Regions from separate parts of the Leptolyngbya sp. BL0902 genome, predicted to be linked through region 4. Evidence: predicted binding sites of a transcription regulator. Region 4 holds the regulator's gene; each other region holds the start of a gene.
The links. The regulator NtcA, encoded in region 4, controls nitrogen genes in cyanobacteria. The targets are predictions, from matches to a motif close to TTTGTANNNNNNNNTACAAA.
Positions count from the first base shown of each region.

Region 1: the regulator NtcA is predicted to act here: its motif matches at 1,230-1,249, upstream of GFS31_RS20525 (fumarate reductase/succinate dehydrogenase flavoprotein subunit).
Region 2: the regulator NtcA is predicted to act here: its motif matches at 1,279-1,298, upstream of GFS31_RS02655 (replication restart DNA helicase PriA).
Region 3: the regulator NtcA is predicted to act here: its motif matches at 837-856, upstream of GFS31_RS00705 (uracil-xanthine permease family protein).

Region 1 is NZ_CP046158.1:65,931-68,133, reverse strand. Features, by position in the region: gene GFS31_RS20525 (fumarate reductase/succinate dehydrogenase flavoprotein subunit) at 1-1,030, opposite strand, end outside; gene GFS31_RS20520 (LysR family transcriptional regulator) at 1,652-2,203, shown strand, end outside.
Region 2 is NZ_CP046155.1:579,218-581,420, reverse strand. Features, by position in the region: gene GFS31_RS02660 (transglutaminase N-terminal domain-containing protein) at 1-733, opposite strand, end outside; gene GFS31_RS02655 (replication restart DNA helicase PriA) at 1,300-1,488, shown strand; gene codA (cytosine deaminase) at 1,526-2,203, shown strand, end outside.
Region 3 is NZ_CP046155.1:163,760-165,962, reverse strand. Features, by position in the region: gene GFS31_RS00705 (uracil-xanthine permease family protein) at 1-734, opposite strand, end outside; gene GFS31_RS00700 (antibiotic biosynthesis monooxygenase) at 1,314-2,203, shown strand, end outside.
Region 4 is NZ_CP046155.1:3,812,167-3,814,369, forward strand. Features, by position in the region: gene thrC (threonine synthase) at 1-240, opposite strand, end outside; gene ntcA (global nitrogen regulator NtcA) at 732-1,403, shown strand; gene GFS31_RS16945 (hypothetical protein) at 1,513-1,767, shown strand; gene tmk (dTMP kinase) at 1,963-2,203, shown strand, end outside.

The sequences.
Region 1 (2,203 bases), on a different replicon from region 4:
TTTCGGCGCGCTCGTTCACCCACACCCCAGAGGCGCTGTGGCCGCTGCACAGACCAATTTCGGAGATGTTCATTTCCACGCCGTGGGTGCGGTAATTTTCGTTTCGGCCCTCGTGGAAGCGTCCTCGGCTAGGTCGCTCGTTGTCCCACAGCACCCGCTCGATTTCAGAAATCGTGTCGTCGTCCAGGTGGTACATCTTCAGATGGACGGGGCCTTTGCCAGAGTGCAGCTCTTTGTAGACCTCCAGCATCATCTGGCCGCTCCAGTAGTCGCAGTTAATGAAGCGGTGGCCCTCGGCGTTGGCGGTGTAGGCTCCGAAGGGGCTGGCTACGTAGGCGCAGGCGGGGCCGTTGTAGTCCTTAATCAGCGGGTTGATTTGGAAGCATTCAATGTTGGTCAGTTCTGCCCCGGCGTGGTAGGCCATGGAGTAGCCATCCCCGGCATTGGTGGGGTTCTCGTAGGTGCCGTAGAGGTAGCCAGAAGCGGGCAGCCCCAGGCGACCACAGGCCCCAGTGCAGAGCACCACCGCCTTAGCCTGAATCACCACCATGTTGCCGTTGCGCACATCCAGCCCCACGGCTCCGGTGACGCGGCCATTTTGCACCATCACGCGGGTGGCCATCACCCGGTTGGTGACGTTGACCTTGTGGCGCTTCACCTGGCGAGCGAGAATTTTCTTAAGATCCTTACCTTCGGGCATGGGCAGCACATATTTGCCTACCCGGTGCACCTGCTTGAGGTCGTAGTTACCTTCGTGGTCTTTTTGAAATTTGACCCCCCAGCTTTCCAGTTCTTGAATCACCTCAAAGCCCAGCCGTCCAGTTTCATAAACGGCTTTTTGGTTGACAATGCCATCGTTGGCAATGGTGATTTCACGAACGTATTGCTCTGGGGTGGAATTACCGGGAATCACAGCGGTATTTACCCCATCCATCCCCATGGCAATGGCACCACTGCGGCGGATATTGGCCTTTTCTAAAATCAGCACATCACTTTCTGGGCTGGCCTGTTTCGCTTTAATGGCGGCCATGGTGCCAGCAGTGCCACCACCCACCACCAAAAAATCCGTTTTCAGATACTGAATGCTCACTTAATCACGTCCTCAGCTTAAACGGCAGTGAAATTGAAATCTTTGCTTGATTCATCAAGGCTGGGGCTATAGCGAATTGCCCTGGTTTCTGCGCCTCATGTCTGTAGTCTAAGGGAGCCTTAAATCACTATCAATACGGTTTGTAACGATGACTACGGTTTGATCATCACAGCCTTCTATAAACTCATAAAAAAAATCTATTAGACATCTATAATCTCATCTTTTCCTGAATTAATAAGCTTTTAAGGATCGGCAAATCAGACTGGATTCCTTTAGAATGGAGGTAACAAATTTTTCTGAGCCATAAAGTTGGGGATATTGATCCGCACTCATAATCCGTCAATACGTTCCTTGAGTCATCTCATAATAAATGCGAGCGTTAACGCAATAGGTCATTTTTGCAAAAAGTAGCAGGTTGTAGAAATGATGAATAGAACAACAAGATCACTTTATTTTTTTAAAATGATGCTAATCAATGAAATGGCTGAAAATAAAGACTGACTGCTCTTCATTAAGGTTTTTCTCTGTTGAGTTCCCTACGCGCCTAAGACGCATACCGCCGTGGAAATTTATCAGCTTAAAGTGTTTCTAGAGGTGGCTCAGTGCCTGAGCTTTACCGAAGCTGCCGACACCCTAAATTTGACTCAGCCAGCGGTGAGTGCCAAAATCAAATCCCTAGAAACAGAACTAGAAACGCCACTTTTCCATCGCCTTGGTCGCCGGATTGAACTGACTCAGGTGGGGGAATATTTACTCGCGGAGGGGCCACAACTACTGGAGGTAGAGCAGCGGCTCAAGGCTGAAATTGAGGAAATTAAGCAGGGCAAACACAGCGCCCTCACCCTTGGTGGCATGGCCGATGTGATGGATCACTGGTTGCCGTCGGTACTATACGACTATCGACGGCGTTATCCAGCCGTTCAAACCCGCTGTGTGCAGTTCAATTCGGCAGAGGAACTGTACCGAGCCATCAAAGCCGGAGATGTAGATCTAGGGATTTCAGACCTCAGCTATGGCACCTTTGACGACCTCGCCGAAACCGCCATTGATTCAGTTCACTATTCCCTCGCTGTGTCCGCTAGCCATCGCCTAGCCCAGCAACCTTGGCTGAGT
Region 2 (2,203 bases), 1.1 Mb from region 4:
GATCACCCACCGCCAGTCCGTGGGTGGGGTCGAAGCCACGCCAACCGCCACCAGGCACATAGACCTCGGCCCAGGCATGGAGATCGCGCTGTGCAGCCTCATCCCCCGCCTCGTAGCCGCTGACAAACCGGGCAGCGAGCCCCACCGACCGACAGACCTCCATAAACAGCACCGTAAAATCGCGACAACTGCCAAGGCGCTTTTCCCAGGTTACGCCCGGTGGCCAGGGATCGCCTGTGCTGCGGGTGGTGTAGGCACAACTATCGTAGATACGCTGGGTGAGGGTGGTAAGAAAAAAGCTAACGTTACCGTCTACCTCATGGCTCAGATCCGCCGCCAACTGGGCTGCTCGCGGAGAGGTGGTGGGGTAGAGGATGGGCTTGAGATAGGGCTGGAGGATGGCTACCAGACTGCTGGGATAGTCAATGGGTAGGGTAGCGGCCCAGGGCTCTAGGAGATAGTCAAAGGGATTGACGCGATAGGTTTCGACCTCGGTGGTGGTCGTTACCGTGAACTGGTGGGCGGGGGTAGGATCAAACCAGAGGCGGTGGGTGTGGTTGCCGTTGGTGTCGAGGAGGGCGGTTTGCTGCACCGGGGGCGGGGAGACCTCTAGGTGGAAATAGCTCACCCGCTGGGCCGCGTCGGTGCGGGGATGCAGCCGCAGGGTGTGGGGCTGGAGCAAAACGGGCTCCGGATAGCGGTAGGTGGTATGGTGCTGAATATGAAAGCGCATGGCTGAATTTAACCTCCTGGGAGCGCCACTACCTTAGCGCAAGGGGGGCTCTGGTTCTGTATGCCTGCGGTCTTCCCTTGGCCAAAGCCCCGGCCCATCCGTCCCCGGCGATCTGGCTAGGTACCCCGCTAAAAGCCGCCCGCTCCATGCTCGCCAAGGCGTTGACCTGTGATCATGCCGTTTGGGATCGCTGGAAGATCGGGGTGGTGCCGTTCTGCCGATTACCGATGGCGCGATAGGGCGATCATGGCGAGCTACCTCCGTTGCCCTAGGGCAGACTTTTGGAAACCTTAGCCGTCCTTTGGTGGTCTATGGCCTTAATCGCTAAATGCCCTAATCGCAGCCAATCCCCCCAGGGATCATCCGATATGTAGAGGTTTACAAGATTAAGCATTTATAAAATAACATTGTCGCCACCGGAAAAGGCCGTCATAATATGAGCTATATCAAAGACTGTATTTTTCTGAATTCCTCGCAATGGGCCTAGTTCGTTGCGAGCTTATTTTTGGAGAAATTCAGGTCGCAGGTTTGTTTTTTCGCACCCTAAAGTAGCTAGGATTACAAAAATGATTTTTATGTCTCAACAGGTGCATTGCCCCAACTGTGGTCACTTGGCCGAACGTCATCATTTGCAAAAAGAACAGTTGGTGCGCACCCAGTGTAATGCCTGCGATTACCTTATGATTACCTGTACCCGCAGCGGCAAGGTGATCGAAGCCTACGCGCCGGGGCTGTTTGTGGGGTCGGCTCGTTAGCTCATCCCCCATCCCACCCAAGCTAGGAAGTATAGCTATGATCTCGCCGGAAATGGTGCTGCGGCAATGTCGCCTCTTAAATCACGATGGAGATGTCGATATTGCCATTCAAGACGGTGTCATTCAGGCCATTGCGCCTCGGCTAGAGGTGTTTGGGGGCCAGGAACTGGCGGTACAGGGAAAGCTCGTCAGTCCGCCCTTTGTGGAGTCCCATATCCACCTAGACTCGGCCCTCACCGTGGGCGAACCGCGCTGGAACCAGAGCGGCACCCTGTTTGAGGGCATCGACATCTGGCGGGAACGCAAGCAGTCCCTCACCCTAGAGGATGTGAAGCAACGGGCGACGGCCACTCTGAAATTGCTGGCCCAGCAGGGGACGCTCTTTGTCCGCAGCCATGCCGATGTTAGCGAACCCAGCCTCACCGCCCTAAAAGCCTTGCTGGAGGTGCGGGAGGCGGTGAAGGACTGGATCACCGTGCAGGTGGTGGCCTTTCCCCAGGACGGCATCTATGGCAGTCCCGGCAACGACGCCCTGATCGAGACGGCGATGGAGATGGGGGCCGATGGGGTGGGGGGCATTCCCCACTACGAACTCACCCGCGAGGACGGGGTGCAGTCTGTCCACCGCATTTTTGATCTGGCCCAGCAGTACGGTCGCCTGGTGGATATCCACTGCGATGAAATTGACGACGATCAATCCCGCTTTTTAGAAGTC
Region 3 (2,203 bases), 660 kb from region 4:
TTACTGGAGAGGGTGAGGGCGGTAACGATGGCCAACACCAAAAAACCTAGGGCCAGATTTTGGGTACTGCCAAAGGCATTACTAGCCTTAAACAAGACACCATCCACCGTGACCTCGCTCAAGCCGACATTGCCCTCCTGGGCAAAAATGGCGCTCACCCGCTTGGCTCCTGCGCCCCCAGCAAGGCTAAAAATCCCGGTTTTAATCAGGCTGAGGCCGATGATCATCACCACTGTTCCGGCCACCAGCGGCGTGATGATTTCCTGCGCGAGATGCAGGAAACGGCTGAGGATGATTTCCACTGACGAGCCGAAAAAGCAAACCCCAAAGATCAGCGCTAGAGCCTGTTCTGGGGTAGCACCGCCGTTGACGGCGGCGGTACCGATGCCAATAATCGGCCCCAAAAAAGCAAAGCTAGTACCCTGCAAACTCAACAAACCAGAGCCCACGGGGCCAATCCGCTTGCACTGAATGAAGGTGCAGAGACCACTGGCAAACAGCGACATGCTGATCACGAAACTGGTATTGACTGAATCAACACCGAGGGCTGAACAAATCAGCAGCGGTGGTGTAATGATGCCCACAAAGGAGGCCAAAACGTGCTGCATGGCAACAAAGGCCGCTTCCCCAACGGGTGGCTTGTCCATCAGGCCATACAGAATACCTGTGTTGTACTCAACAACGTCATCACCTGGTTCTGCGGCAACAGAACCCTCATAATCTGCCTGTGTCATGTATCCCCTCGCATGGATGCTTGTTAAAGGTACTTACTGAGAACTGTGGGAAAACCTTTGGCTGATAAATTGCCAAAAGAATGACAATGGAGCCAGCTTTTTTTTGTGCTGAGCAATACAAAATTGCTCCATTTCTCCTCCTTTCAGAAAAGTTTTTTGCCCTATGCACCTACCCTAGGGAAGAGATTTATGGCCTCCCCCGTAGGCTCTAACTGGAGAAATACACCAACCTTCACGTCCAGCGCCCAACTTGGTGTACTGTATACAAGCTTATAGCTCCATCTTCTTCTCGGTTCTGTAGCTGCCAGTACAAGCACGGCGGTATTCCCCCAGAGGCCTCTCAAGCTTGGCTTTCCAAGATGATGTATCCAGAAACGGTATAGAAATGAACAAATGTCTTCTATCCCTGGGGTTTAGGATAGTGAGCCAAGCGCTAGTCCGAGTCCAGGTCGGCCATCGCCCCAGGCTGTCCAGGGACTATTGGCTTGAAAAGCGTTGGCCCAGGGCGTTTTTCCTGGGGAGAGAGGGCTGAGGATGAGCGACTTTCCTGCGTCCTCTTGTCGTTTTGGTGTTCGCCCCATGGTTCGCCTGGTATTTGGTTTACTGCTTGCCGTGACGATCTTGGTGGGGTGGGGCTCACCCAGTTGGGCAGATAAAGTATCGCCCTCACTGCGGTTTGAGGATCCGGCCCTATCGGCAGTACTGTCGATTTACGAAACGACCCCCGACAACCAGGCCGACACGGCCAAAGCGCTCCTCAAAACCAGCCGTGCTTTCTACAAACCTGTCGCCGGATTTGAGCGGTTCGCGTTGTTCCAAAGCACCAACGGCACTCGCATGGCTACTCTCACGCTGTGGCAAGATATGGCCAGCTACGAGGCTTTTCAAGCTTCCCTAGTGGCTGCCGAGGCCGAGGACTATACCAAGTACTACGAAAAATTTGTCAAGGAACGGCCAGGAGGTGGAGCCAGTCTACTAGACCCCCCCGATCCCTTGTTCACGGCAACATTAGCCCTGGGCCAAACCCTGGCTCCCCCCAGCCTGAGGCCAATCATCCTGGGGGAAAATGCCCTGGTGCAGCTCATCCACGTTGATGCCAGCAGCACCGACCAACAGCCGCTCCTGGCCACCCTAGCCCAAGACACCCTTGCCACCCTGCCCAACCGCTACCCAGCTCCCCGGAGCGCTTTGGTGTTCCAGGGGCTTGAAGTGCCCTGCCTTGTTTTGTTCGCCAACTGGGGCTACGCAGAGGAGTTTGGAGATGTCAGCCAAATTCCAGCGATCTCCATGGCTCTCCCCACACCTGGGTCGGCCCCAATCGGCGGCGATTGGCCTGCATCCCAGGGCCTCCAGATCAGCCCCGAACCAGCCCCTATTCCACCCGATGGCGCTAGCCTTGGGGATGTTGGCCCTACAACAACTGCTAGCACCCAGATCGAACAAGATAACCAGTTCTATCAACTCGTTAA
Region 4 (2,203 bases):
CAGAAACTCTTTGTAGCGCCAGATCGACAGAGGGCCAGCCTGAATGCTGCTGCGAGACACCCGCTGACGAATGGCGTCGTAGTCGTAGGCGACTTCCAGGGGGCCAAAGCACACATCTTCGCAAACGTGCTTAGCGGTGGCTTCATACATTTCGCCGCACTCGCGACACTTCAGCCCGGTGAAGGTGGGGGCGTGGGTCTTGGCGGACTGGGTGACAAGGCGTTCGAGGGACTGCGTCATGGGAATAGAAACCTGTAACTGCAACAACTTAAACGATGGAAACGCCTGGGGAATGGGTTACTCAGACCTTCATTGCGTTTCGTTGAGCGAACTGTAGCACGACCACCAAATCGTTACCAACTATACCCGACCAAAAAAGTCGGATATCCCTGAAACCCTTGTGTTAAGGCTGGTTGAGATAGGTTGACCGGGTGTTTTTCAGAGGATATTCTGCCTTGAGGCGCAAAAAAAAGTTGAAAATTTTGTGGCTTTGGCTGCAAAAAATAGCTGGCGAGGGCCAAAAAGTAATCCACTATACAAACGCGTCCCAGGTAGTTAAGGTTAAGTGTTCTAAAGTCATGGAACGCTTGCATTACTCTGTGCCCCATGCTAGAAGGGCTGTCCATCCATTGACGTCGCAGCATCCCTCGATTTCTAGGTGGACAAGGATTTGAAGAGTCCTGGGATCCCAGGAATAGCTGAAGTTTCCGTGATGGCCTTAGCAAAACGTTATGGTAGTGACCCAAGATAAACCGCTTGCCAATGTCTTTCGCCAGCTTTCGGGCGGGGCTTTCCCTCCAGTCGTAGAGTCTTACGAGCGCGGCAAAACGATTTTCTTCCCTGGAGATCCGGCGGAGCGGGTATACTTTCTGCTGAAAGGAGCCGTCAAGCTATCGCGGGTCTACGAAGCGGGTGAAGAAATTACCGTGGCCCTGCTGCGGGAAAACAGCGTATTCGGCGTCCTCTCCCTGATTACCGGAAACCGCTCCGACCGCTTCTACCATTCCGTCGCCTTCACCCCGGTTGAGCTGCTATCGGTGCCCATCGAACAGGTGGAGCAAGCCCTAGAGGAAAACCCCGAACTGGCCATGGTGATGCTGCGAGGGCTGTCCTCCCGCATCCTGCAAACGGAAATGATGATCGAAACCCTGGCCCATCGGGATATGGGATCTCGCCTGGTCAGCTTTTTGCTGATTCTCTGCCGCGACTTTGGCGTGCCCAGCCAAGACGGCATCACCATCGACCTCAAACTCTCTCACCAGGCCATCGCCGAAGCCATCGGCTCCACCCGCGTCACCGTCACCCGCCTGCTGGGGGATCTACGCCAGGAAGGGATGATTTCCATCTACAAAAAGAAAATCACCGTCCACGACCCTGTGAATCTCAGCCAGCAGTTTACCTAGGTCGGTCGTCTATTCAAAGATCAGTATCAGTAAATGAACCTTGGCTGTTTTGGGTCAGGGCTGACTGCGCTTAGACTGATAGTGAGCGTTTAGCCGTTAGGCCAGTGCTATGTTGACTAATAATTCTAAGTCGCAGCCCTCCCGGCGTTCCGATAGCCCCGATCTCGCGCTAAAGGCCATCGCTTACAGCCTTGACTGCCTAATTCCTGGGTTTTATCTGTGGCTGGGGCCAATTAAGCTGCGTCTGGGCGGCAGCTTGCCAGAAAAAGACGATCCCGGCATTATTCACAGCAAAGCTGGTGTTGCAGTTGTTTTGCCGGGGTATCGCCTTTTCAGCACCTATCAGGGCACCTATGACCCTTGATGGTGCTAGTTCCTCAGTGGTGCATTGCTCCGCGAATGCACTCTACCAAACTTGATTCCATCCTCCTATTACCGTAGGGTGGGCATTGCCCACCGTTAATCCTGCCGTTATGGCTGGGCTTGTGGGTGTTGGGTTGTGCGTTGTGGCCCCTAACCTACGGGCTTTGTGTGAGGGGGGAACTGTGCGGGGTAAGTTATGCGGGGAAAGCTAATTGTATTTGAGGGGGTGGAGGGCTGCGGCAAGTCTACCCAGCTTCAGCAGTTGCGGGAAAGTTTGGCGCAGAGTGCGGCTTTTCAAGCGCTACAAAACCAGGGGATTATCCCCGAATTACTGACGACCCGCGAACCCGGTGGCACAGACCTAGGGATAGGGCTGCGGCGGCTCTTGTTGGAAGATTATGGGGAGGTGGCCATTGCTCCACGGGCGGAACTGTTGC